Regions from separate parts of the Bacterioplanoides sp. SCSIO 12839 genome, predicted to be linked through region 1. Evidence: predicted binding sites of a transcription regulator. Region 1 holds the regulator's gene; the other holds the start of a gene.
What was found. The regulator FliA, encoded in region 1, starts transcription of late flagellar genes. The targets are predictions, from matches to a motif close to CTAAAGTTNNNNNNNNNNCNGCCGATA.
Positions count from the first base shown of each region.

Region 2: fliD (flagellar filament capping protein FliD) is a predicted target of FliA. The motif match lies at 4,975-5,001, and genes of this name have one in related genera.

Region 1 covers NZ_CP073745.1:700,295-712,347, forward strand. Annotated here, with positions in the region: gene flhF (flagellar biosynthesis protein FlhF) at 1-1,345, shown strand, start outside; gene KFF03_RS03335 (MinD/ParA family protein) at 1,352-2,170, shown strand; gene KFF03_RS03340 (RNA polymerase sigma factor FliA) at 2,174-2,905, shown strand; gene cheY (chemotaxis response regulator CheY) at 3,140-3,526, shown strand; gene KFF03_RS03350 (protein phosphatase CheZ) at 3,542-4,336, shown strand; gene KFF03_RS03355 (chemotaxis protein CheA) at 4,349-6,595, shown strand; gene KFF03_RS03360 (chemotaxis response regulator protein-glutamate methylesterase) at 6,696-7,712, shown strand; gene KFF03_RS03365 (flagellar motor protein) at 7,724-8,464, shown strand; gene KFF03_RS03370 (flagellar motor protein MotB) at 8,466-9,176, shown strand; gene KFF03_RS03375 (ParA family protein) at 9,327-10,103, shown strand; gene KFF03_RS03380 (hypothetical protein) at 10,105-10,578, shown strand; gene KFF03_RS17665 (chemotaxis protein CheW) at 10,571-11,506, shown strand; gene KFF03_RS03395 (chemotaxis protein CheW) at 11,685-12,053, shown strand, end outside.
Region 2 covers NZ_CP073745.1:2,891,415-2,903,467, forward strand. Annotated here, with positions in the region: gene KFF03_RS13235 (class 1 fructose-bisphosphatase) at 1-833, shown strand, start outside; gene fliD (flagellar filament capping protein FliD) at 948-4,916, opposite strand; gene KFF03_RS13245 (flagellar protein FlaG) at 5,045-5,455, opposite strand; gene KFF03_RS13250 (flagellin) at 5,535-9,113, opposite strand; gene mqo (malate dehydrogenase (quinone)) at 9,713-11,248, shown strand; gene KFF03_RS13260 (Re/Si-specific NAD(P)(+) transhydrogenase subunit alpha) at 11,368-12,053, shown strand, end outside.

The sequences.
Region 1 (12,053 bases):
CAAAAAAGTGGCTGAAGGGTTTGAAGTCGTGGCGGCGCTGGATTATCAATCAGGGGCATCGGAAGAAAACCCGGATGTCGCCCGTCAGCTGGAATTACAGCGCGAGCTGGAAGCGGTAAAAGCCAGTCGTGAAGTGACGTCAGATGGACATGCTTCTGATGAGCAATCTTTGGACAAACAGCAACGACTTCAGTACGCCCGTTCTTCGGATGTCAGCTCAGCAGAAGGGCTGAAAGATGTGTTGCAGGGGCTGAAGCAGAAAAGCTACAGCAATACCTCTCAGCGCCCGGCTCAGGCATCGGCTTCCTCTTCATCACCGGCTTCAACACAAGACTCGGTTAAGCCAGCTGCTGATCTGAGTGCAGTGCAGTCATTGGGGGAGCGGGTTAAAGCCTCCGAAGCACGTTATGGCAATGCCATGAGCGCCATGAGTGATGAGTTACGTGAACTAAAAAACTGGATGGTCAGCCATCAGGGCAGCGCCTGGGATACTGGCCGTCCTCTGACCTGGCAGCAGTCTCAGTTATGGCAGCGTTGTCAGGATGTGGGTCTGGAGCCGGCCTGGGCTGATCGCATTGCCAGCCAGATTGATGATGGTCAAGCGATGGAACAAGCCTGGCAACAGGCATTGAAATTAATCGCAGCCGATTTACCTGTTGCGCCACCTCAACTGCTGGAAGAAGGCGGACGTTACGCTTTGGTAGGGCCAACCGGGGCGGGCAAAACCACCACCATTGGTAAACTGGCGGCGCAGTTTGTGATTCATCACGGCGCTGATTCGGTCGCACTGATCACGCTGGACAATTATCGTGTCGCAGCCCACGACCAGATCAGCACCTTCTCACGTTTGTTAGGCGTGACACTGCACAAAGTTCACAACGAAAAAGAACTCAAAAATGCGCTGCTGAAAACCCAGGATAAAAAGCTGGTGTTGGTGGATAGTGCGGGATTAGCCAGTCAGGACGCACATTTTCAGACACAATTGTCTATGCTTAAACGAGCGGGCTCTGGCCTGAAGAAATTGTTGGTACTGCCACTGACCAGTCAGGGGCGTTGCCTGCAGGAAAATTATGAACATTTTAAAGCAGCTGGCCTGGTTGGCTGCGTATTTACCAAACTGGATGAGTGTTTCAGCCTGGGCCCTGCGATGAGTGTAGCGGCCTTGACCCAGCTGCCCGTCACCATTGTTACCGATGGGCCGCATATTCCGGATGATGTGCATTACCCGGAAGCGGATAAGCTGGTAAAACTGGCCGAACAAATGGCCCGTATGGCGCGTACCCGCTGGCAAGCGGCGGAAGCCATGCATCTGGCGACTCAATCCCGTTTTCAACAAGGAGCATAATCGGATATGTCGAGGCATCCCGTACAAGTGATCGCTGTCACCGGTGGTAAAGGCGGCGTGGGCAAAAGTAATGTATCGGTGAACCTGGCTATTTCGCTGGCTGAGATGGGCCGTCGTGTGGTGGTACTGGATGCCGATCTGGGCCTGGCCAATATTGATATTCTGTTAGGCATCAGCTCAACCAAAACCATTGAAAACGTGTTGCAGGGTGAGTGCGAGTTACGTGATGTGATGGTGAGAGGGCCGGGTGGAATCCGTATTGTTCCGGCGTCTTCTGGTACGCAAAAACTGTCGCAATTAAATGCGATGGAACATGCGGGCCTGATTCAGGCATTCAGCGATATCGGTGATGATATTGACGTATTGATTGTTGATACCGCCGCGGGCATCTCGGATACAGTGATGAGTTTTGTTCGCGCTGCGCAGGAAGTGCTGATGGTGGTAACGGATGAACCCACTTCCATCACCGATGCCTACGCACAAATCAAATTACTGAACCGGGATTACGGTGTGTTCCGGTTCCGTATCATTGCCAACATGGTGAAGTCTCCCCAGGAAGGTAATGCGTTATTCGGTAAGCTGACGAAAGTGACGGATCGTTTTCTCGATGTTGCCATGCAGTACGTTGGCGCGATTCCTCAGGATGATGCCATCAAACGTGCGGTACAGCGCCAGAAAGCCGTGGTGGATGCTTACCCTCGGGCAAAAGCGTCGACGGCATTTAAAGCGTTGGCGAAAAAAGTGGATTCCTGGCCATTGCCAGCGACACCGCGTGGTCATCTGGAATTTTTTGTTGATCGGCTGGTGCAGGAAACAGAGGCTTGATTTGTGTCTGCTGGAAGTTGTCTGGTGTATAGCGAAGTTCAGAATAATAATGTCGACGAATTGATTCGTCAGCATGCACCGCTGGTAAAACGTATTGCCCATCATATGCTGGGGCGTTTACCAGACAGTGTGCAGGTGGATGATCTGATTCAGTCGGGCATGATTGGTTTGCTCGAAGCGGCGCGTAAATACGATGGCGGCAAAGGTGCCAGCTTTGAAACTTATGCCGGTATTCGTATTCGTGGTGCCATGCTGGACGAAATTCGTCGTGGCGATTGGGCACCCCGTTCGGTGCACCGTAACAGCCGCCGTATTTCCGATGCGATTAAACAAATTGAAAGTGTCAAAGGACGAGATGCTGAAGATGCAGAGGTGGCGGAGCATCTGGGCATTTCTCAGGAAGAGTATCACTCGATATTGCAGGACAGCGCTGGCTGTCGTCTGTTCAGCTATGAAGAAGTGCTGGAAAAAACCGAATCCGGTGCCGATGTGTTTGTGGGTGAAAACCCCAATCCTCTGGAAGGCATTGAGCGCGGTGCGTTTCAGCAACACCTGGCCGAAGCCATTAAGCTGTTACCAGAGCGTGAGCAGTTGGTATTGGCACTCTACTACGATGAAGAACTCAACCTGAAAGAGATTGGCGCAGTGCTGGGCGTTAGTGAAAGCCGGGTTAGTCAGCTACACAGTCAGGCTGCGGCACGATTACGTTCCCGTTTGACTGACTGGATTCACTAGCCTTAACAGCACCTGGCCGCTCTTGTCCTGTCGTAACCTGCTTCATGCACTGTTTTATCATGTTTATCTAACTTGCTGATAATCAAGGAAACTTGTCCTGTTTCCCATTTCTGATCAGTAATCGTAAAAGAATCCTCCTTATCCCTGATTCCTTTCTGGATAAAGCACCGACAAGGTCTACACTAAATCTTAGTAACGACTTGGAATGTGCAAAGTCGATTAGTGGAGGTCGTTTTGGACAAAAATATGAAGATTCTTATCGTTGATGATTTTTCTACGATGAGACGAATTGTCAAAAATTTACTGCGTGATCTGGGCTTCACCAATACCGCAGAAGCCGATGACGGTACAACCGCGCTGCCAATGCTGGAAAACGGAGACTTCGATTTTCTGGTTACCGATTGGAATATGCCGGGCATGACGGGCCTCGATCTGTTGAAAAAGGTTCGGGCGGATGATCGCCTGAAATCTTTGCCGGTATTGATGGTGACTGCAGAAGCGAAGCGTGATCAGATCGTGGCTGCAGCACAGGCGGGTGTTAACGGATACGTAGTGAAACCATTTACTGCCGCTGTCCTAAAGGAAAAAATCGATAAGATTTTTGAACGCGTCGAAGGCTAACCGGAAGGCAAACTCATGGCTGATAACACAGCTGATAGCAAAGAACCGGGAGACAGCCACGAAGTTGGCTCCGAGATTCGTTCGCTGGCAGAAAATATGTTGAAGCAGCTCGAAGGTGGCAACCTTGGCAAAGCCGTTGCCATGGTAAACGATCTGAATGAATTACGTGATCGCACCTTATACAACGAGATTGGTCTGCTGACGCGAGCGCTGCACGAATCCATTAAAAATCTGAAGATTGACTCCATTGGTGCTGGTTCTGAAATAGAACACGCAACGGATAAGCTCGCTTATGTGGTTGAAATGACCGATAAGTCGGCCAACCGCACCATGGATCTTGTGGATGCCAGTTTGCCTTTGGCAGCTGATATTCACAATCGTGCTGCCGATTTGTCGGTTCAGTGGCAGCGCTTTTTAAATAAAGAATTAAAACCTGAAGAATTTCGTTCATTGACCAAATCAATCAATGTTTTTCTGCAAGACAGTGCCCAGCAGTCACAAACGCTGCAAGGCCAGTTATCCGACATTATGTTGGCGCAGGATTTTCAGGATTTAACCGGCCAGGTCATTCATAAAGTGGCTGAACTGGTGCGTGAAGTGGAAACCCGGTTAGTGAACCTGGTAGCGATGGCAGGGCATATTGACTCCATCACGGGAATCACTCATTCGGATTTAGAGTCTGTCACTGAAGAGGCGGTCGCTGAAGAAGCAGATATTGTTGCTGAAGGCCCGCAGATTAACAAAGACAGTGATGATGTAGTGAGCAGCCAGGATGACGTTGATGATTTGTTATCCAGTCTTGGCTTTTAAAGGAGCTAACGGATGAGTTTCGATGCAGATGAAGAAATCCTCCAGGATTTTTTGATTGAAGCCGGAGAAATTCTTGAATTACTCTCCGAGCAGCTCGTCGATCTTGAACAACGACCCGATGATAATGATCTGTTAAACGCTATTTTCCGTGGGTTTCACACGGTCAAAGGTGGCGCAGGTTTCTTGCAGTTAAATGCGCTGGTTGATTGTTGTCATGCCGCTGAAAACGTGTTCGATACCTTGCGTAATGGTAATCGTAGCGTTAATCCGGATTTGATGGATGTGGTGTTGCAAGCGCTGGACTCAGTCAACGAAATGTTCGAGAGCGTGCGTTCCGGTGCTGAGCCAGAAGCGGCAGATCCCGCGTTAATTGAGCGCTTACATCAGCTGGCATTGCCAGAAGGTGAAGGTGACTCGTCACCGGCTGCTGAAGAGGTTGCGCCAGAACCGGAAGCCGTTGAGCCGGTTGTTGCCGAAGAAACGCCAGTTACAGAAGCGTCAACATCAATACCAATACCAACGCCATCAGAAAGCGACTCGGGCGACATCACCGACGATGAATTTGAGCAGTTATTGGATGCCTTAGATGGTGCTCCGGCAGAGGCAGCCTCTGGCACTGCTCCGGCTGCAGATGATGGTGCTGAGCTGTTTATTGATGTTGACGGTGCTGCTGGTGCTGACGACGGTGATGACGAAATTACGGAAGATGAATTTGAAGCTTTGCTGGATCAGATCCATGGCAAAGGTAAACACATCAGCGCTGATGATGCCAAACAAGCGGCAGCTGAGCCTGAAGTCGCGGCTGAGCCGGCGACGCCGTCATCGGGTGATGACCTGATTACCGATTCCGAATTTGAAGAGCTGTTGGATCGTTTACATGGAAAAGGGAAACACTCAGCAGCGGCGGATGAGTCTTCCGCTAAAGAAAAAGCGCCAGAGTCCGTTGCTGAAGTAACCCAATCAGCGCCTAAGCCAGCACCAAAAGCGGAGCCCAAGCCACAGCCTAAGCCGGAACCCAAAGCGGCTGCGGCAAAACCAGCGGCTGCAAAACCTGCTGCGAAGCGCCCGGCTGATAAAGACAGTGCTCCACAAGCTGAAGCCACGGTACGGGTTGATACCAAGCGCCTGGATGACATCATGAACATGGTGGGCGAGCTGGTGTTGGTGCGAAACCGCCTGGTTCGTTTAGGGCTGAAGAGCAACGACGAATCGATGTCGAAAGCCGTGGCTAACCTGGATGTGGTGACGGGCGACCTACAGGCATCGGTGATGAAAACCCGGATGCAACCAATCAAAAAAGTGTTTGGTCGTTTCCCTCGGGTTGTACGTGACCTGGCTCGTCAGCTGAAGAAAGAAATTAACCTTGAACTGCGCGGCGAAGAAACCGATCTGGATAAAAATCTGGTTGAAGCCTTAGCCGACCCCTTGGTTCACCTGGTGCGTAACGCGGTTGACCACGGTGTGGAAATGCCAGACGTGCGTGAGCAGGCCGGTAAGGCACGTGTGGGTACCGTCGTGTTGTCAGCTGAACAGGAAGGGGACCATATTCTGCTGATCATCGAAGATGATGGTGGTGGTATGGATGCTGACGTGTTGCGCCGTAAAGCGGTTGAAAAAGGTGTGATGGATCAGGATGCGGCTGATCGCCTGACTGAAAATGAGTGTTACAACCTGATTTTTGCGCCAGGCTTCTCCACTAAAGAGCAGATCTCGGATGTGTCGGGTCGTGGTGTTGGCATGGATGTGGTGAAAACCAAAATTACCCAGCTGAACGGTACCATCAACATCGATTCGGAAATGGGTAAAGGCACCAGTATCCGTATCAAAGTGCCGCTGACTCTGGCGATCATGCCAACGCTGATGGTGATGCTGAAAGATCAGGCATTTGCTTTCCCGCTGGTGAGTGTGAACGAAATTTTTCACCTGGATCTGACGCAGACCAATATTGTGGATGGTCAGGAAGTGGTTGTTGTGCGTGAAAAGCCGGTACCACTTTTCCACCTCAAACGTTGGTTAGTGAAAGGTGAAGCCCATGCCAAAGCCGATGAAACGGCGCATGTTGTGGTGGTGTCGGTCGGTACCAAACGGGTTGGCTTCGTGGTGGATCAGCTTATTGGCCAGGAAGAAGTGGTTATCAAACCGCTGGGCAAAATGTTGCATGGCACTGCCGGCATGGCCGGGGCCACGATTACGGGTGACGGCCGCATTGCTTTGATTCTGGATATTCCAAGTATGCTGAATCACTACTCATCACGCTAGCGTGTGATGAGTAGCCTGAATAAGGTTTTTCCTGTGTCACAGGGTGCCGCATTAATAATCTATCTCGTCAACTGAGCGAGGTGTTATCGAGGAAATTTGAGTGACGATTCGTGTTCTGGTGGTGGATGATTCCGGCTTTTTCCGACGTCGGGTTTCTGAAATTATTAATGCCGATGGCCGTATGGAGGTTGTTGGTGATGCGGCTAATGGCCGTGAAGCGGTTGAATTAAACGAGTCGCTTAAGCCGGATGTGATCACGATGGATTACGAAATGCCGGTGATGGATGGCATCACTGCCGTACGTACCATCATGCAGCAGCGCCCGGTTCCTATTCTGATGTTTTCTTCGCTGACCTTTGAAGGTGCCCGGGTGACATTGGACGCACTGGATGCTGGTGCACTCGATTTTTTATCCAAAAATTTTGACGCCATTGCCAAAGGTACGGCGGAAGTTCGTAAAGCTCTGACCAATAAAATTGCTGGCGTGGCTAAAAATCAGACCCGGGTGATGCCGTCGGCTGCTGCTCCAGTGGCTCCCAAGCCTGTGGGGAAAAAAGAGCTGGTGATGATTGGTACCTCTACCGGTGGTCCGGCAGCCCTGCAGACTTTGTTCAAGGCCATCCCGGCTGGCTTTAAAACCCCCATTGTGATTGTTCAGCACATGCCAGGTTCATTTACCAAAGCCTTTGCTGAACGTTTAAATGCCATGAGCCCGTTAACGGTGAAAGAAGCGGAAGAAGGTGACCTGTTGAAACCGGGTCATGTCTATGTGGCTCCGGGTGGTATGCAGCTGATGGTGGACAAACGGAATGGCGGTTCTATTCATATTCATGAGAGTGATCAGCGGGTGAATTACCGTCCCAGTGTTGATATTGCCTTTGCATCCGCTGCCAAACATTTTGGCCGCAGTACTCTGGGGGTGGTGTTAACTGGCATGGGGTCTGATGGTAAGGAAGGCGCGCGATTGCTGAAGCAGGCTGGCTCAACAATCTGGGCTCAGGATGAAGAGAGCAGTGTGATTTTTGGTATGCCGCTGGCTGTTATTAAAGAAGGTCTGAGCGACGATATTCTGCCATTGTCTGATGTTGGGCCGCGGCTCAGTAAAGATATAGGCTGACGGAGCGAAACATGGATCGTTGGAGTTTAGTGATCGTTTTTTTTGCCCTGGCTGTGGTTGTGACAGGGCATACCCTTGAAGGAGGAGCGTTAAGCTTACTCTGGAATCCAGCGGCGGCTCTGATTGTGTTTGCCGGTTCATTTTTTGCCGCACTGGCGCAAATTCCAAAAGCCTATCTGAAGCCACTCATGGGGATGTTGAGCTGGCTGTTTGCGCCACCCGTTTATTCGTTTGATGGTCTGATTAATAAACTCGTGACTTGCGGTAATGCGTTGCGTCGTGACGGTATTCTGGCGTTAGAACGTCTGGCTAACAGTGAAAATGATCCGACCTTTAAAAAAGCGCTGACCTTGCTGGTGGATGGTTACGATGATGAGACCATGAAAGCAACCATGGAGCTTGAACTGAAATCGCTGGAAGAGCGTGATCTGGATATTGTTTCGGTGCTGGATAATCTGGCCGGGTATTTACCCACGCTTGGCATTGTTGGTGCGGTGTTGGGTCTGATGCAGGTGTTATCTAATATTCAACAGCCAGAGGCGTTAGCACAGGGGATTGCCACTGCTTTTGTTGCCACCTTTTATGGTGTTGCCGCCGCGAACCTGGTGGTGATTCCGATTGCCAACACGCTGCGGCAACATATTGCCATCCGCCGACGTTATTACGATGCCATGTTACTGGGACTGTTGTCGGTGAAGGAGGGGGTTAACCCGATTGCACTGCGTTTCCGGTTACAGGGTGTGGTGCTTTGAGATGGCAACCAACAACGATCGCAGCAAGACTGTAGGACCTGATCCGCACCGCTGGTTGGTATCGTATGCCGATTACATGACGCTGCTGTGCGCCTTTTTTATCATGTTGTATGCCTTACAACTGGTTGATGAAGAAGAAGGTGCCGCCATTCGCAGTGAAATCGAAGCCGTTTTTTCCAATCAACTCCCTATCACGGATTTACCCGTGCCACAGCTGTCGACACCGCTGGCCAAAGGCAATGGTTTATTACCACTGTTGGCCGATATTCGTCAGGTGACTCAAATAATTCCGGAATCGGACGATATAGAAGTACATGGTGAAGAAGACTGGATCAGTGTCTCCTTGAATGCCGACTTATTGTTTGCAAGCGGTCAGACCCGTCTGCGCGAGCAGGCCTTGCCGTTGATTGAAACCATTGCTGAGCACCTGCGCGGCTGGCCGTTTCCAATTAATGTTCAGGGCCACAGTGATGACACCCCTTCTGTGGGGGTTAGCAACTGGGAAATTTCGGTATTAAGAGCCGCATCGGTGGTGCAGAACCTGGCGTTATATGGCGTTGCGCCACAACGAATGGCGGCGATGGGCATGTCGCATTATCACCCGGTTGATGAAGGCGACTCTGACGAGGCTAAAGCGAAAAACCGGCGGGTAGTGATCTTTATGACACAAGGGTCGTTTGATAAGCCCTGGTCGCGGCCATCCGAGCTTTAGCAGCCTGTTGGAAAAACGACTGACGGCTGCCTGATGCGGATCTTTGGTAATTGACACAGTTTTTGCTTTCTCCACCTATGGTTCTGTTTCGCGTCAAGATACAGAACCACCTGATATAAATGACTCTGCAACAAACAGAAGGTGGCATCAGTGAGAATCTGGTCAATTGCAAATCAGAAAGGTGGCGTGGGTAAGACCACCAGTGTGGTATCACTGGGTGGCTTATTAGCAGAGCAGGGCCATCGTGTGCTGTTGGTTGACCTTGATCCTCATGGCTCCCTGACCAGTTATTTTAAGCAGGATCCGGATAGTCTGGATCGCAGTTTATACCACTTGTTTTTTGAGCAGCGTCACAAAGACAAAGCCTTTGTTCAGAGTGTGCTCAAACCCACCAGTTTGCCCAATGTTTCTTTGTTGCCTGCAACCACGTCACTGGCCACGCTTGAGCGTCAGGTCAGTGGTCAGGACGGTATGGGTTTGGTCCTGGCACGCAGTCTGGCGCAGTTGTGGGATGATTACGATTACGTCTTGTTGGATACTCCGCCAATTCTTGGTGTGTTGCTGGTTAATGCATTGGCGGCTTGTCAGCGTTTGGTGATACCGACGCAAACCGAGCATCTGGCCATGAAAGGCCTGGAGCGTATGATTCATACGTTAAAAATGGTGATGCGTTCACAAAACCGTAATTTGCCTTACACCATTGTTCCTACCTTGTTTGACCGCCGTACCGGCGCGTCACTGACCACATTAAAAGAAATGCGCCGTACCTATACGGATACTCTTTGGGATGAGGCTATCCCGGTGGATACCCGCCTGCGTGATGCCAGCCATCAGGGCGTGTTCCCACATCAGCTGGAACCGGATGGTCGGGGGGTTCGTGCTTATCGCCATTTGCTGAAGCAACTGAATGCGCCGGTGGAGTCTTAATATGAGTGGTGCAAAGAACAATCCACTGGATGATTATCTGGATGCGTTGCTGGCACCGCCCGAAAATTCGGCGGCGGATTGGGATACTTTATTGCAGCAAGCGGTTGAACCTTTCACGGATCAGCCTGATGACAAAAAGCCAGACTCTCAAGCTGATATCAGTTTGCAGTCAGACATTGCTCCGTCTGCCGCTGCAACATTCTCGGCCTCAACATTTTCTTCTTCGACATTAGCTCCGGGACGAGAGCCGGTTCTTTGTGTCGCCGAACAAGAGCTGCCGTTAGCCGGGCGATACAGTTATTTTCTGAATACACTGATGTTGCTGAAGCAGCTGCCGGCATCCCGTCTGCGTTTGTGTGTTTTACAACACTGCGATCAGACACTGGAGTCTTTGTCATCCGATCACACGGGTCAGCCTTTTCCTCTGTGGATTAATGGTGTCGTTCAGTCTGAGCGGGCATTGAGCCATGAATAAGCAACGCCCTGAAACACAGACAAAATCAACCAATCAGGTTGATGATGTATTGCAGGGGTATCTGGATCAGTTACTGGTAACGGCAACGGCTCCGTTGGAAAAAACCGAGCCGCCCGAACTTAGCACCTCTGCTATCTCGTCACAGACAACGGCCGAACGGGTTGCGGTGGCCGAATTGCAGCGTGAAGTGCCACAAATGTCAGAAGTGAAAGTTGAACGACTGACAGAGCAGCGTACTTATGCACCGGTTGAGCTGGAGCGGCCTGCTCTAAAGCCAGCGTTAACGGTGCCTGAGCCTGCTGTGATTCCTGTCACTTCTGAACCTGAGGTGATAGCCGCGGAACCTGAACCGCTTGAAACACCTGCTGTGGAGACGGAGTTGCAACTACAATCACAGCAGCAACTACAATCACAGCAGCAACCTCAAGCACAGCAGCAACCTCAAGCACAGCAGACGGATGCATTGAATTGGCGTTCTGTTCAAGGCGTGGAATGCCTGATTTTTAAAGTGGCAGGTCTGAAGTTAGCGATCCCTTTGTCGTTGCTAGGGGGCGTGCATAATCGCGATGACTCCAGCGGTAAAAGCCGGATCACTCCCCTGTTCGGTCAGGCCAGTTGGTCGCTGGGGGTGTGGCAAACCGAAGAACAAAAACTCACCATCATTGATAGCGCCGCATTGATCATGCCGGAGCGTGGAATTTCTCTGCAGGATCAAGGTTACGACTTTGTGATTCAGTTGGATCGTTCGCCCTGGGCACTGGCCTGCCAGGAAATCTGCGAAACCGTCACCCTGGTGTATGACTCGATTAAATGGCGTGGGGATCGCAGCAAACGACCCTGGTTGGCGGGTACGGTCATTTCTGAAATGTGTGCGTTAGTCGATGTGCCTAACCTGATGGATTTATTACAGGAAAACGTGCGTCAGTAACCTTTCTCTGGTCTCTTTTTTTGTTGTGCCTGTCTCTTTTCACTGTGCACATGCCGCTCTAATAACTCTCTGAAAAAAATACCTGAATTCGGCTGGTACACTTTGTGCTCTGATCTATAGTTAAGAGAGGTTTCAACGTCTTTTTGACGCACTGACCCTTTCTTAGTGAGGATGTTTTATGTCAGCAATAGCCGGAAACAAGAGTGCAGACGATCCGGTTCTGCAGTGGGTGACGTTCCGTTTGGAGAACGAAACTTACGGTATTAATGTAATGCAGGTGCAGGAAGTGCTGCGCTACAGTGAAATTGCCCCGGTGCCGGGTGCGCCCCCATACGTGTTAGGTATTATTAACCTGCGCGGTAACGTGGTCACTGTAATCGACACGCGCCAGCGCTTTGGTTTGCCGACAGCTGACACAACCGACCAGACCCGTATCGTGATTATCGAAGCGGAAAATCAGGTGGTGGGCATTCTCGTGGATGCGGTGGCTGAAGTGGTTTATCTACGTCAGTCAGAAATTGAAACCACCCCTAATGTCGGTAACGAA
Region 2 (12,053 bases), 1.7 Mb from region 1:
GCGCCGAGCAGGAAAACGTTCAGGGTGAATGTCAGAAGAAGCTGGATGTTATCTCCAACGATCTGATCAAAGATACGCTGGCTAAAATTGCTCACGTGAAAGGCATCGCCAGCGAAGAAGAAGATGAGCCAGTTGCCTGCAACGACAATGGTGAATACCTGGTGTTGTTTGACCCGCTGGACGGTTCCTCCAATATCGACGTGAATGTCACCGTTGGTACTATTTTTTCCATTCTGAAAGCCGCACCGGATGCCGACGCAGCGCAACAACAAGCTTACCTGCAAGCAGGCACAGAGCAAGTTGCCGCCGGTTATGTTCTGTATGGCCCATCGACATTATTAGTTTTAACCGTCGGTAACGGTGTATTTTCATTTACGCTGGACCCTCGCGATGGTGAATTCTTCTTGCAGCGTGAAAACATCCAGGTTCCTGCAGAAACCCAGGAATTTGCCATCAATATGTCGAACCAGCGTTTCTGGCTGCCAGAAATGCAAAGCTATGTTGCTGACTTGCTGCAAGGTGAAGAAGGCCCTCTAGGCAAGCGTTATAACATGCGTTGGATTGCTTCCATGGTAGCGGAAATCCATCGCATCCTGACCCGTGGTGGTATCTTTATGTACCCCTACGACAAACGTGATCCAAAAAAACCGGGCAAGCTGCGTTTGATGTACGAAGGTAATCCAATGAGCATGCTAATTGAGCAAGCCGGTGGTAAAGCCTCAACAGCATTCGAGGATATTATGTCGGTAAAACCGGAAGGTATTCACCAGCGCGTTTCCGTTGTGATGGGCTCGGCTAAAGAAGTCGAAACAGTGATCAAGTATCACGGTTAATACAAGAACAGCTAATAAAACTTCTGTGAATAAAAACGCAGATAATAAAAATGCCCGCTTCAAGTCACTTTGAAACGGGCATTTTTTATTTTATCCCCTATGACTCAAGGATAGCTAGTTCCGCTGATTCGCGCCGGTAATAGCTTCAAACTGCTGTTTAATAAAATCACCCGTGGAATTCAGTTTCTGAATAATGGCGTCATTAAATAAAAACTGACTTTTTAAGCGTGCTTCCTGAGCGGCCAGGCGCGTATCCAGGCGCTCCCGATCTTCGGTAATAGTCAGTTTCTCTTTATCCAATGCATCTTGCCGGGTTTTGATGGTTCCGCTGGAACCATCCAGGATGCTGCCGAGAATATCATTCAGCTGATCACCAAAACCGGTGATATACGTCACATTACCCCGATTACCTATGATGCCACCCGTAACTTTTAAACGAATGCCGCTGGATGGGTCTATTTCACCTTCTTTGGCTTTTCCGGCTTCGCCATCAGCTCGACCCGCAATAAAACCAAATGCCGCTGCAGCACCCGCAGGTACATCCACCATGGTAACCGATGATTCTGCGCCCGTTGATGCCGAAATAATCCCCAGCTTCTGAAAGGCAAAAGACTCTGGATCATTATTAAATTCGACTTTTACGCTTATTTTTTCAGCTTTTAGAGTCGCATTGTCGTTAATGGCTTTTTGCAAAGCAGCTGCAAGGGTTTCACCTGAATTATAAGCACCATCTACCAAGGTAATTTCTGCTTCGGTACCATCGACATTAATTGTGAACGTATTATTTGAGCTATTAATGGTGATACCACTGCTCAAATCGGCAGTTGGGTTAGCAATATAAAACCCATTGGTGGCTTCTTTATTGCCATTTTCAGCGGTTAAAAACTGGCCATTACCTTTTGCATCAACCCCGTTAATTTTTCCCGCAACGTCCGTACCGGTGGCACCACGCGGCGTAAAACTGTCTGCATCCAATAAACCAAAAATGGTAACCGCAGGTGTATCCAGATCCGAAAAAGACACGCTGGTAGCATTACCACCAATATTAATAGCAAAAGAACCGAGGTTGGTTTCCGGGTCAAACTCGTAAGACACCTCAGGAATCACATCATAGCCATAGCTACGGGTATCCGATAAGCCAAATGCATCATAGCCGTTGGTTTGCGTCTCAGCGGTTAAACCAAGCGTGGTAGCAGCGGCACCACCGAGATTTTTAATTTCAATCTGCGCAGCAGCACCAAAGGTTGCTGCGGTTTTGGTACCTTCTTTCGACAAGGTTTCAAAGTACAACTGGTCAGAGTCATCCAGCTTAGCTACCACATCACCAGCTTGGAATTGCCCTGAAGACACCAAAGCCCGATCCAGTGCTTGCTGAACCACATTCAGCGTAGAGTTTTTATCATTATTGCCATTTGTTCCGTTGCCATTTACATCAACATTAATATCGATACCGGCAACCGCCAGCGTAAAGGTAGCGTTATTAGCGCCGCTGAAATCAACACCTGAGTTAATCACAGCGCCAGCCGACGTTTGGGCACCACGTCCATCACTGGTCACCTGAATAAAATCCTGATGTGGCGGAGTGGTCGGTGGTGTAGCAACGACAGTGGTTAACTTCAGGCCATTACCATCCTGACTGGCAGTCACAACATTGGCACCAAAAGCGGTGTCTAACGCGGCCTGAACATCGGCAACATTATCGCCGGAGTCCGAGTTCACAATGACTTCTTTTTCCACACCAGAAACATTCAGGGTGAAACCAGCATTCACGCTGGAAAAATCAATATTGGTACTGATATCACGGCTACCAACTGATGTCTCAGCTCCTCTGGTTACTGCTGAAAATTCAGGATCAACATCTAATTGCGTTTTAATGGCCGCTTGAATGGCGGTCGCCATATCGTCGCCATTGAGATACGTGCCTGCTGGCACACTGACTTTGGATGACGTCGTCACACCATCAACAGTGAGATTAAATTCAACCGGATCAGAAAAAGTAATACCGGCATCATCACCATTAATTTGAACGCCCTGGGTCGCATCCAGGCCTAACTGACCATCAGCCACAGAGCTACCAACGGCGGTAATTTCAATTTGTTGAGCATCACCCACAGCCGTGGTGTTAAAAATCAGATTTCCGTTGTTATCAAAGCTGGCTTCAACATCACCGTTTAATGAAGTAGCATCGATCGCCGTCTGAATTGCCTGCAAAGTATCTTTGCGATCACCAATTACACCATCACTATTTAAGTCATTACCGGCTGCATTTTGATTAACGGTGACCGCAACAGGGCCACCTCCAATATCAATGGAAAAGGTGGCGTTATTGGCAGCAAAGTTAATGCCTTCATTTTGTGCTAAGGCACGACTGCCTGGTTGAGTAGAGGCGCCCTCACCTAAAAATGCATCGGAGTTAATGGTCGTTAAAGGAACACCTTGGTACTCACCTTTGCCAAGAATATTAAACCCTAAGGTATTGGCAGAATTTGAATCCACACTGGTAAAAGAAACGCGTGATTTCGAGCCAAATTTATTGGAGGTAATATCAAACGACTGGTTATTCGCATTGTAATCAACCGAAACCGACGAGAAGTTATTACGGATATTTTTTCCGCTATTAATCTGCAGCGCAATTTGTTTGGCTAAGTCATCACCAGTGGCATAACTGCCATGGGTTAATGTTACCGCTTCATTAGTACCATCAACATTAATGGTGAAGCCGTCATTGTTTTCATCGATGATCACCGGCTGGGAAAAGTCCAACGTACTGACACTGCCGCCAAGGAGTTTGGCTTGAGTTGCAAGCTGAGTAATCTCGACTCCGTAACTACCTGGCTGGGTATTAATGGAGTCATTGACATAAGTAATCTGGCTATCGGAAGTATTGCCACTCTTCGACAGAATACTAACAATTGAATCCGGCTCGTTACGGATGGCTTTGTTAAAAACAGAGGCATCAAATCCTAACAAAAAATCGTTGTTGCGATCGGTGTTTACACCTAATTCAGTTAAAGAACGATACTGCGTACCCGCCAAACCAACAATGGGTTGGCTGATTAACGAACGGATTTGTTGTTGAATCGAACGAATGGTGGAATCACCTAATAACAAACCCGCTTGTTCGGTATCAGAATTAAAGGAAGTCAGGTCATCAGAGAATTTTTTAAATTCATTGTAAGCATCAACAAACGCCTGAATATTTTCCTGAATACCTTCAGAGTCCGGCTCAACAGAAACCGTGACTTGTTTTCCGACATCCGCACTTTTTAAGTCCAGTGTGACGCCATCAATGACTTCATCCACCGAATTGGATGAGCGGGTAATAGTCAGGCCGTTAACCTGCAATTGAGCATCTTCGCCACGGGCAGTCTCTTCCAGATTACCACTGCCGTTTTGATTTTCATTAAAGGCCAACGCCGACAAGCCGGATGTCGCCAGATTGCCATCGGCATCAAAAGTCTCAATGCGTAGCGCATTTTCAGCACCAGTATCTTCTGAGCTGATAACCAGGCGATAACCCGTGCCGTCGTTAATAATATTCGCACGCGCGCCAATATTAGCGTTATTAATGGCATCGCGAATACCGCTCAAAGTTTGGTTAGATGAATCAATGGTGATCGGATCACCACCCTTATCAGGGTTCACATCCTGGCTGAGAAAATCACCACCAGCGTTATAACTGATCTCACCAAAGGTGATACGAATCTCACCCGAACCAATAATTTCGTTAAAACTGGAATACGCCGCCGTTACCAATGAATGTGACTTAGCCGTATTTAACACTTCGATATTGTAAGTGCCCGGATCAGCTAATGCCGAACCGGTTGCCGTTAAAATGGACTCATCAGAAGAGGTCGCAATGGTTGAGCCCGCCTCACTGGGAGAAGCCAGTGCGCCAGCCGCGGATTTCAGCTTATCCGCCAGCGACTGAATTTCACCATAAGCGGTAATTTTGGCATCAACAATAGTTTCTTCGCGATCTAAGCGAAGCTCACTGGCTTCTCGTTCTGCACCAATGATTTTGTCTACCAGATCATTGGTCAAAACGCCAGAGCCTAAACCCAACGATTCAATTGCTGCCATATACTTCCTCAATACCTTGCGGTTGAGAGCTGAAAAAAGAAAACCCCGGTATCAACCTTATCGGCCGATCCGGGGTTATTATTAGAGCCTGTGTCAGTTAAGTCATCTGTTAATCACAAGAGCCTTGCTTACACCTGAGCGCTGAATAATAACGATGGTTCTTCGTCATTCAATTTCTGCGCCAGTGTCAGAGCCAGCTCGTCGGGAATCTGACGAATCAACTCAGAAGACTGCTTATCAAACACTTTAATAACGGTTTGGCCACTATCCTCGTCTAACTGAAAGTCCAGCGTACGTTCGGTTGATTGTACATAATCGTTTAACTTTGAGATGGCTTCCTTCACCTTCTCGCGGCTAATAGCTTCGCTTTCAGCGGTGGCAGCCGGAGCAGTGGATTGCGGCAAATCCTTGCCGGATACCGCCGCTCCCTGTTCTGCCTGATATGCACGAGCACCCGAGGATACAGCCGTTACCGGTTTTTGTGCTGCAGAAGAAAGCTGCAGAACCCGATCATTAATATTGGCTTTTAAATCACTCATAAATCACCTCATATCTCTTAATGGGGAACTACGGCCTCACCCAGAGGGCAAAAGGCCGTAGAAGTAAGTTCTTAAGAACTTATCCCAGCAGAGACAGAACCTGCTGACCGGCGGCGTTGGCCTGAGCCAGTACCGAAATACCCGCCTGCTGCAGTACGTTAGTACGCTGCAGTTCCGCTGTTTCAGCCGCGAAGTCCGCATCCTGAATACGGGAGTTTGCAGCATTCAGGTTTTCAGAGGTGATCTGCAGGTTACTTACAGTAGATTCCAGACGGTTCTGAATCGCACCCAAGTCAGCTCGCTGGCTGGCTACCTGGCCAATCGCGTTATCGATGGCAGTAATTGCAGCTGTTGCACCTTCGAAGGTAGAGATATCAATATCACTCAGGAACTGACCATCTTCACCACCACCATAGGTGCCTGTTGCCAGACCCAATGCGTTCAACTCAGAATTACCGTTAGCACCACCTTCTAAGGTGAACTCTTTAGCAGAAGAGAGCTTCACAGTACCGTATGTAGTTTCGTATGTCGCCGCTTCGGAAGAAGTGGCAGCACCGTCGACTGATGCAGCACCAAAGGTTGATTCACCAATGCCGGCAACCGAAGAATCCAGACCAAACAGCGCACCGATAGAAGCGTTAGCACCAGAGCGGTCATCGATCGCGATAGATACGTTACGACCATCAGCAGCAGTCAGGGTCAGAGATACACCGTTGTCCTCTGCAGTAACCCCGGTTTTACCGGCATTCTGATTGATCAGATTCAAGGCATCAGCTCGTGCACGGTCAGTATCAATATTATTCCCTGCATCGTTCTGCAGAGTCACAACACCAATTTCAACACCGTTGATGAAAATGCCAGCCTGATCACCCTGCTCAAATTGAGATAGTGTAGAGGTATCAACGCCGGTGCCACCTACAACTTCCGTTGCGTTAACAGTTGCAGTAACACCCGTCTCGTCAGAAACTTCGTTTACAGCCGCAGCAATCGCGATAGCTGACTGAGACTTTTCAGAAGACAAGATACGAGCACCATCGGATGCTACAGTCGCGGACGCCGTATCAGCATTAACATCGGCACCACCAATGGTCACACCATTAATCAGTACATCGCCATCTTCAAGCCCATTAACACCGGTATAGTCAACAGTCGATGAGTTACCTGAATACAGCTCACCACCCACGTCCGGATCAGACAAGCTAACCGATACATCCTGGCCATCTTCAGAGAAGAACTTCAACTCACCAGAAACATTCTTAGTAACCGAAGTAATTTCGAAGGAATCACCGTTGGCATTTTCAGCCGTTAAAGCACGACCTTCCGCTTCAGTAGCAATAGTGACTTCAGTGGCTGAGTAGTTACGAATCTGCAAGGCAATTTCACCGCTGCTGTCCAATGTTGCAGAAACATCAACGTTAGCGCCTGAGAAGTCAGTACTGTTAATGTCATCAACCAGATCCGATAAATTACCAGTAGCACCAGCAACCGTGACATCAACCCCGGCAATATCCAGCACATCACCAGACTCCAGTGTTGAGCCATCCAGAGTCAGGTTGATCTCTTCATAAGCCTTAACGCCATTGCTGGCAGTATTGATGCTGTTTGCAATATCAGCAACAGTTGAGTTTGCCGCAATCGTGGAAGTCACTGGCGCTGCATCACCAACAGCAATGGTCAGCTGATTTTCACCAGAAGTCGCCAGCACATCAGAGCCATCGGTTGTAATGGTTTGCGTACCTGCATCCAAAATTTCAGCATTGCTGGCACCACCAGCTTCTGTACCAGTAACACTAACGGACTGGCCAGCAGTGGTATTCTTGATTTCCAGGCTGCCCTGCAATGTCAGAGCTGTATTCGTAACAGACACAGCACCTGCGGAATCTGCAGAAGTCAGAGAGGTTGTACCGGCATCCGTTGCGATGGTTTGGCCCGTACCACTTTGAGTGTCATCAATCACCGTAATATTGACTGCTGTTTTAGCGAAGTTCAGTTCCGCTGTAACCGTCACTCCAGCAGTAAAACCTGTAGCGGTGTTAATCGAATCAGCCAATGCTGTTAAACGATCTGCTGTTGCAGTACCACCGGTAAAGGTATCTGAAGAAGCCAGAGCAATGTTTGCACCAGCAAGAGTCAAAGTACCAGCAGTATTCGCTGCAGTTGCGTAGTTAGAAACGCTGAATTCAATGCGTTCCTGCACGTCAATGCCTGTTACACCATCCAGAGTAGCGGCGGCCTGTGCTGTGGTTTGACCCGCTGCAACCTGCACATTACTAACGGTACCATTCACATCCACTGCAAATTCAGTATCCGCCGTTGTAGTTTCAGCCGTTGCAATCAAGCGGTTTGCAAATGAGCCACCATCCAGCGATGCACGATTATCATCAGCACGAGCAACTTTATTGGTCAGAGCTGCTGAGTCAGCACCAATTGACGACGCTGTAGAACTATCCGACTCTTTACTGGAAACGGTAACCGCTTCGGCACGGTCGTAAGTACCCGCGGTTAAACCCGCATTGGCCAGGTCACCACGGCCGGTACCATTACCACCACCAATTTCAATCGATTTCTGATCCCCATCTGCAATCAGGGTATAACCACCCTCGTAAGTGTTGGTGTAAACCGAACCTGAACCACCATTATCCGCACCACCTGAAAGGCCAGTTGCTGATGCGAAAGTATTTTGATCAAGACCAGTCAAATCGGTCGTGTCAAAAGTCAGAGTAATATTACGACCATCTTCAGCAACCAGGTTCACACCTGTCGCTCCAGACTCAGTATCAATCGCCTTCACACCAGTCTGATCTGCAACCGCATTGATCGCCTGAGAAATGGCTGCACGAGTTTGTGCCGCATCAGTAGTGGTAGAGAAAGAAATATCTACGCCGTTCAACGTAAACTTACCAGAGCCAGCTAAGCCAGTTTGCTCACTACCGGCAGCAACATTTTCGTTTACCTGAGCCGTCACACCGGTTTGATCAGCAAAACGGTTAATTGCAGCCGCCTTGGAGATTGCTGAAGCTGAATTATTAGCAACAGAAGCCGTGTCGTCTTCTGCGCGAGAAGCTGAAATTGCAACACCATTAATGGTTAAGTCGCCATTTTCCAACGCACTGTCAGTACCGATAGCACTCAAACCAGACTGAGATGAAGAACCCAGTTTATCAGCCGTTAACTCTGCAATAGAGATATCTACCGTCTGACCGGCATTAGCACCAATCTGGAAGGTTGCAGCAAAAGAGCCGTCTAACAGATTACGGCCGTTGAAATCAGTTTCTTCAGAAGTACGGGTAATCTCAGCAACCAGCTGATCAACCTCTGCCTGCAATGCATCACGGTCAACATCGGAGTTGGTTGCGTTAGCAGACTGAACCGCCAGCTCACGAATACGCTGTAAGCTGTCGTTAATAGAACCCAGTGCACCTTCAGCGGTTTGCGCCAGTGCAATACCGTCACCCGCGTTTCGGGTCGCAACATTCAGACCTTTGATCTGGGAGGTAAAACGAGTCGAAATAGCCAGACCCGCCGCGTCGTCTTTTGCGCTGTTAATACGCAGACCGGATGACAAACGCTGCAGTGCTTGTTGGTTAGCAGACTGCGATTTGTCCAGGTTACGCTGGGCATTAATCGAGGCAATGTTGGTATTAATAATTTGAGGCATAGCTTCGTCTCCTTTGCCACCCGAGGTGGCTATTGCCCACGATGCGGGGCTCAACTTAGTTCGTTACACCCTTTATAACGGCACGTCAGACGATTACTTTTATACCCTTTTGGAATTTAAATATTACTTTTAATCTCTAAAGGTTCAGTTAAAAACTAAAAATCCACCCGTTATGAAATAATTTTCTGATTCATAAGACAGCTTCATCTGAAAGGAGTAATACGTCCCCCCTCTCTGGTAAGGAATCCAAAAACCAAACCCTAGTTGCTGATCAAATAACAACCAAAAAGCTGAATACGTCACAACCAAGGCCTTTGAGGACAGTTTCTTATACAAAAACGATCAAAATATAATCGAATACAAATAGATAACAGCTGATCCATAAACAAAAGCTTATGCAAAATATAAAAAACTCTACTGATTGATAACTGTCTCAGCTATTGCGACTAAAGTCGCATATCCGTATAAATCGCCATATTGTCGCCATTGGCCTGACCAATCTGATCAATATCGAGCCATAAGCTCTGAATAACCGGCGCTGACCTGTGCCATCCGGAATCGGATCAACTCTGAAACAAGAGCTGTTCCCGAACAGGTGCCTGAATAACAGGCCCAGGAGACTGACGATGACCAAAAAACACGTTGATGCCTTACTAGTCGGCAGTGGTGTCATGAGCACAACACTGGCCACTTTACTGAAGAAGCTTGATCCATCACTGAATATTTTGATGGTTGAGCGCCTCGACGAGATTGCCGCCGAAAGTACCGATGGCTGGAACAACGCCGGTACTGGCCATGCGGGTTATTGTGAACTCAACTACACCCCGGAAAATGCCAAGGGTGAGGTTGAAATAGAACGTGCATTAGCCATCAACGCTAATTTCGAAGTCTCTTTGCAACTCTGGTCTTCTCTTATTGCTTCCGGTGATTTACCGGCACCACAACAGTTTATCAACCCAACCCCACACATCAGCTTTGTTTGGGGTAAAGACAACGTTGAATTTTTACGCAAACGCTACCAGAAGTTGTCGGTTCATCCATTATTTGCCGATATGGAATACAGCGAAGATCCGGCGGTTTTACAACAATGGATGCCACTGGTGATGGCCGAGCGAGGTCAGGATGAAGCGGTTGCCGCTACCCGTGTGAGCTATGGCGCGGATATCGACTTTGGCTCGCTGACCCGTAATCTGGTGAATAACCTGGAGCAGCAGAACGGTTTTGACCTGCTGCTGAATCACGAAGTCAGCCAGCTCAACAAATCTGCAGATCATTGGCAGGTTGTGGTTAAGAACCGCATCACCCGCCAGGCCGAAACCATTCAGGCGAAGTTTGTGTTTTTAGGTGCTGGCGGCGGTGCTTTGCCGTTGCTGCAAAAATCCAACATCCCTGAAAGCAAAGGTTACGGCGGTTTCCCGGTATCAGGCCAATGGTTGGTCTGTCAGAACCCGGACGTTATAAAACAACATCACGCTAAGGTGTACGGCAAAGCAGCCATCGGTGCACCACCAATGTCGGTTCCTCATTTGGATACCCGCATTATTAATGGCAAGTCCGCCTTGTTATTTGGCCCATACGCCGGATTTACCACGCAGTTTTTAAAGCAAGGTTCGAAGCTGGATCTGATCAAATCCGTCAGCGCCAATAATCTGCTGCCGATGATGCAGGTTGGTCTGAACAATATGGATCTGACGCGTTATTTAATCAGTGAAGTGATGCAGTCGCATGAAGACCGAATTAAAACTCTGCAGCAATATTTACCAGCGGCGAAGGCAAGCGATTGGAGCTTAGCGCACGCCGGACAACGTGTGCAGATCATCAAAAAAGATGAAAACGGCAAAGGCAAACTGGAATTTGGTACCGAGCTGGTTGCCGCAGCGGATGGCTCTCTGGCTGCATTATTAGGCGCGTCGCCCGGTGCTTCGGTTGCCGCCAAAGCCATGATTGAAGTACTGGAACGCTGCTTTGAGCAACAGATGAACTCAGGCTGGCAACAGCGTCTGAAACAGTTGATTCCTTCTTATGGTGAATCTCTGATTGATAACGCTCAACTGCTGGAGCAGGTGCGTTCACACACCTTATATACGCTGGGGTTACGCCCGGCTGACGAGTCAGAAAAGCCGATTGCTATGTAACACCCTTATGTAACTACATCCCTGATTTTAAAAGTCGCTTTCCACAGTCATTTATTGGCTGCAGGCGGCTTTTGCTCGCTTAAAAACATTTAATAATTAACTTAACAGGAGTACACACTATGTTAATTGGTGTACCTAAGGAAATTTATCCTGGGGAAGCCCGCGTTGCCCTGATACCGTCGGGTATTCAGGCGCTATTGGATAACGGCTTTGAAGTGGTTGTGCAGGAAGGTGCCGGTGACGAGGCACATTTTGCTGACGACGAATACCGTAACTGTGGTGCCAGCATTGCGCCAACCGCAGAGTCGTTATACCAACAAGCGGATATTATTTTAAAAGTCCGCCAGCCGCTGGATCAGGAAATCCCACTGTTAAAAGAAAACAGTACCCTGATCTGTCTGCTGGATGCCTGGTTTAACTTGCCGCTGGTCAGCCAGTTAGCCGAGAAAAAAGTGCGTTCGTTTGCGCTGGAATTTATTCCACGGACGACACGCGCGCAATCGATGGATGTATTAAGCTCCATGGGTGCCATCAGCGGTTACCGTTCGGTATTGGCGGGTGCGATGGCACTGCCACAATACTTCCCAATGTTAATGACCGCTGCGGGTACGATTCACCCGGCACGTGTATTCATCATTGGTGCTGGCGTTGCTGGCCTGATGGCGATTTCCACCGCCCGTCGTTTAGGCGCTGTAGTGGAAGCCTACGACACCCGTGCCGAAGTGCGCGAACAGGTAGAATCTCTGGGTGCCAAGTTCGTCGAGTTTGACCTGGAAACCGAAAGCGGCAACGAATCGGGTTACGC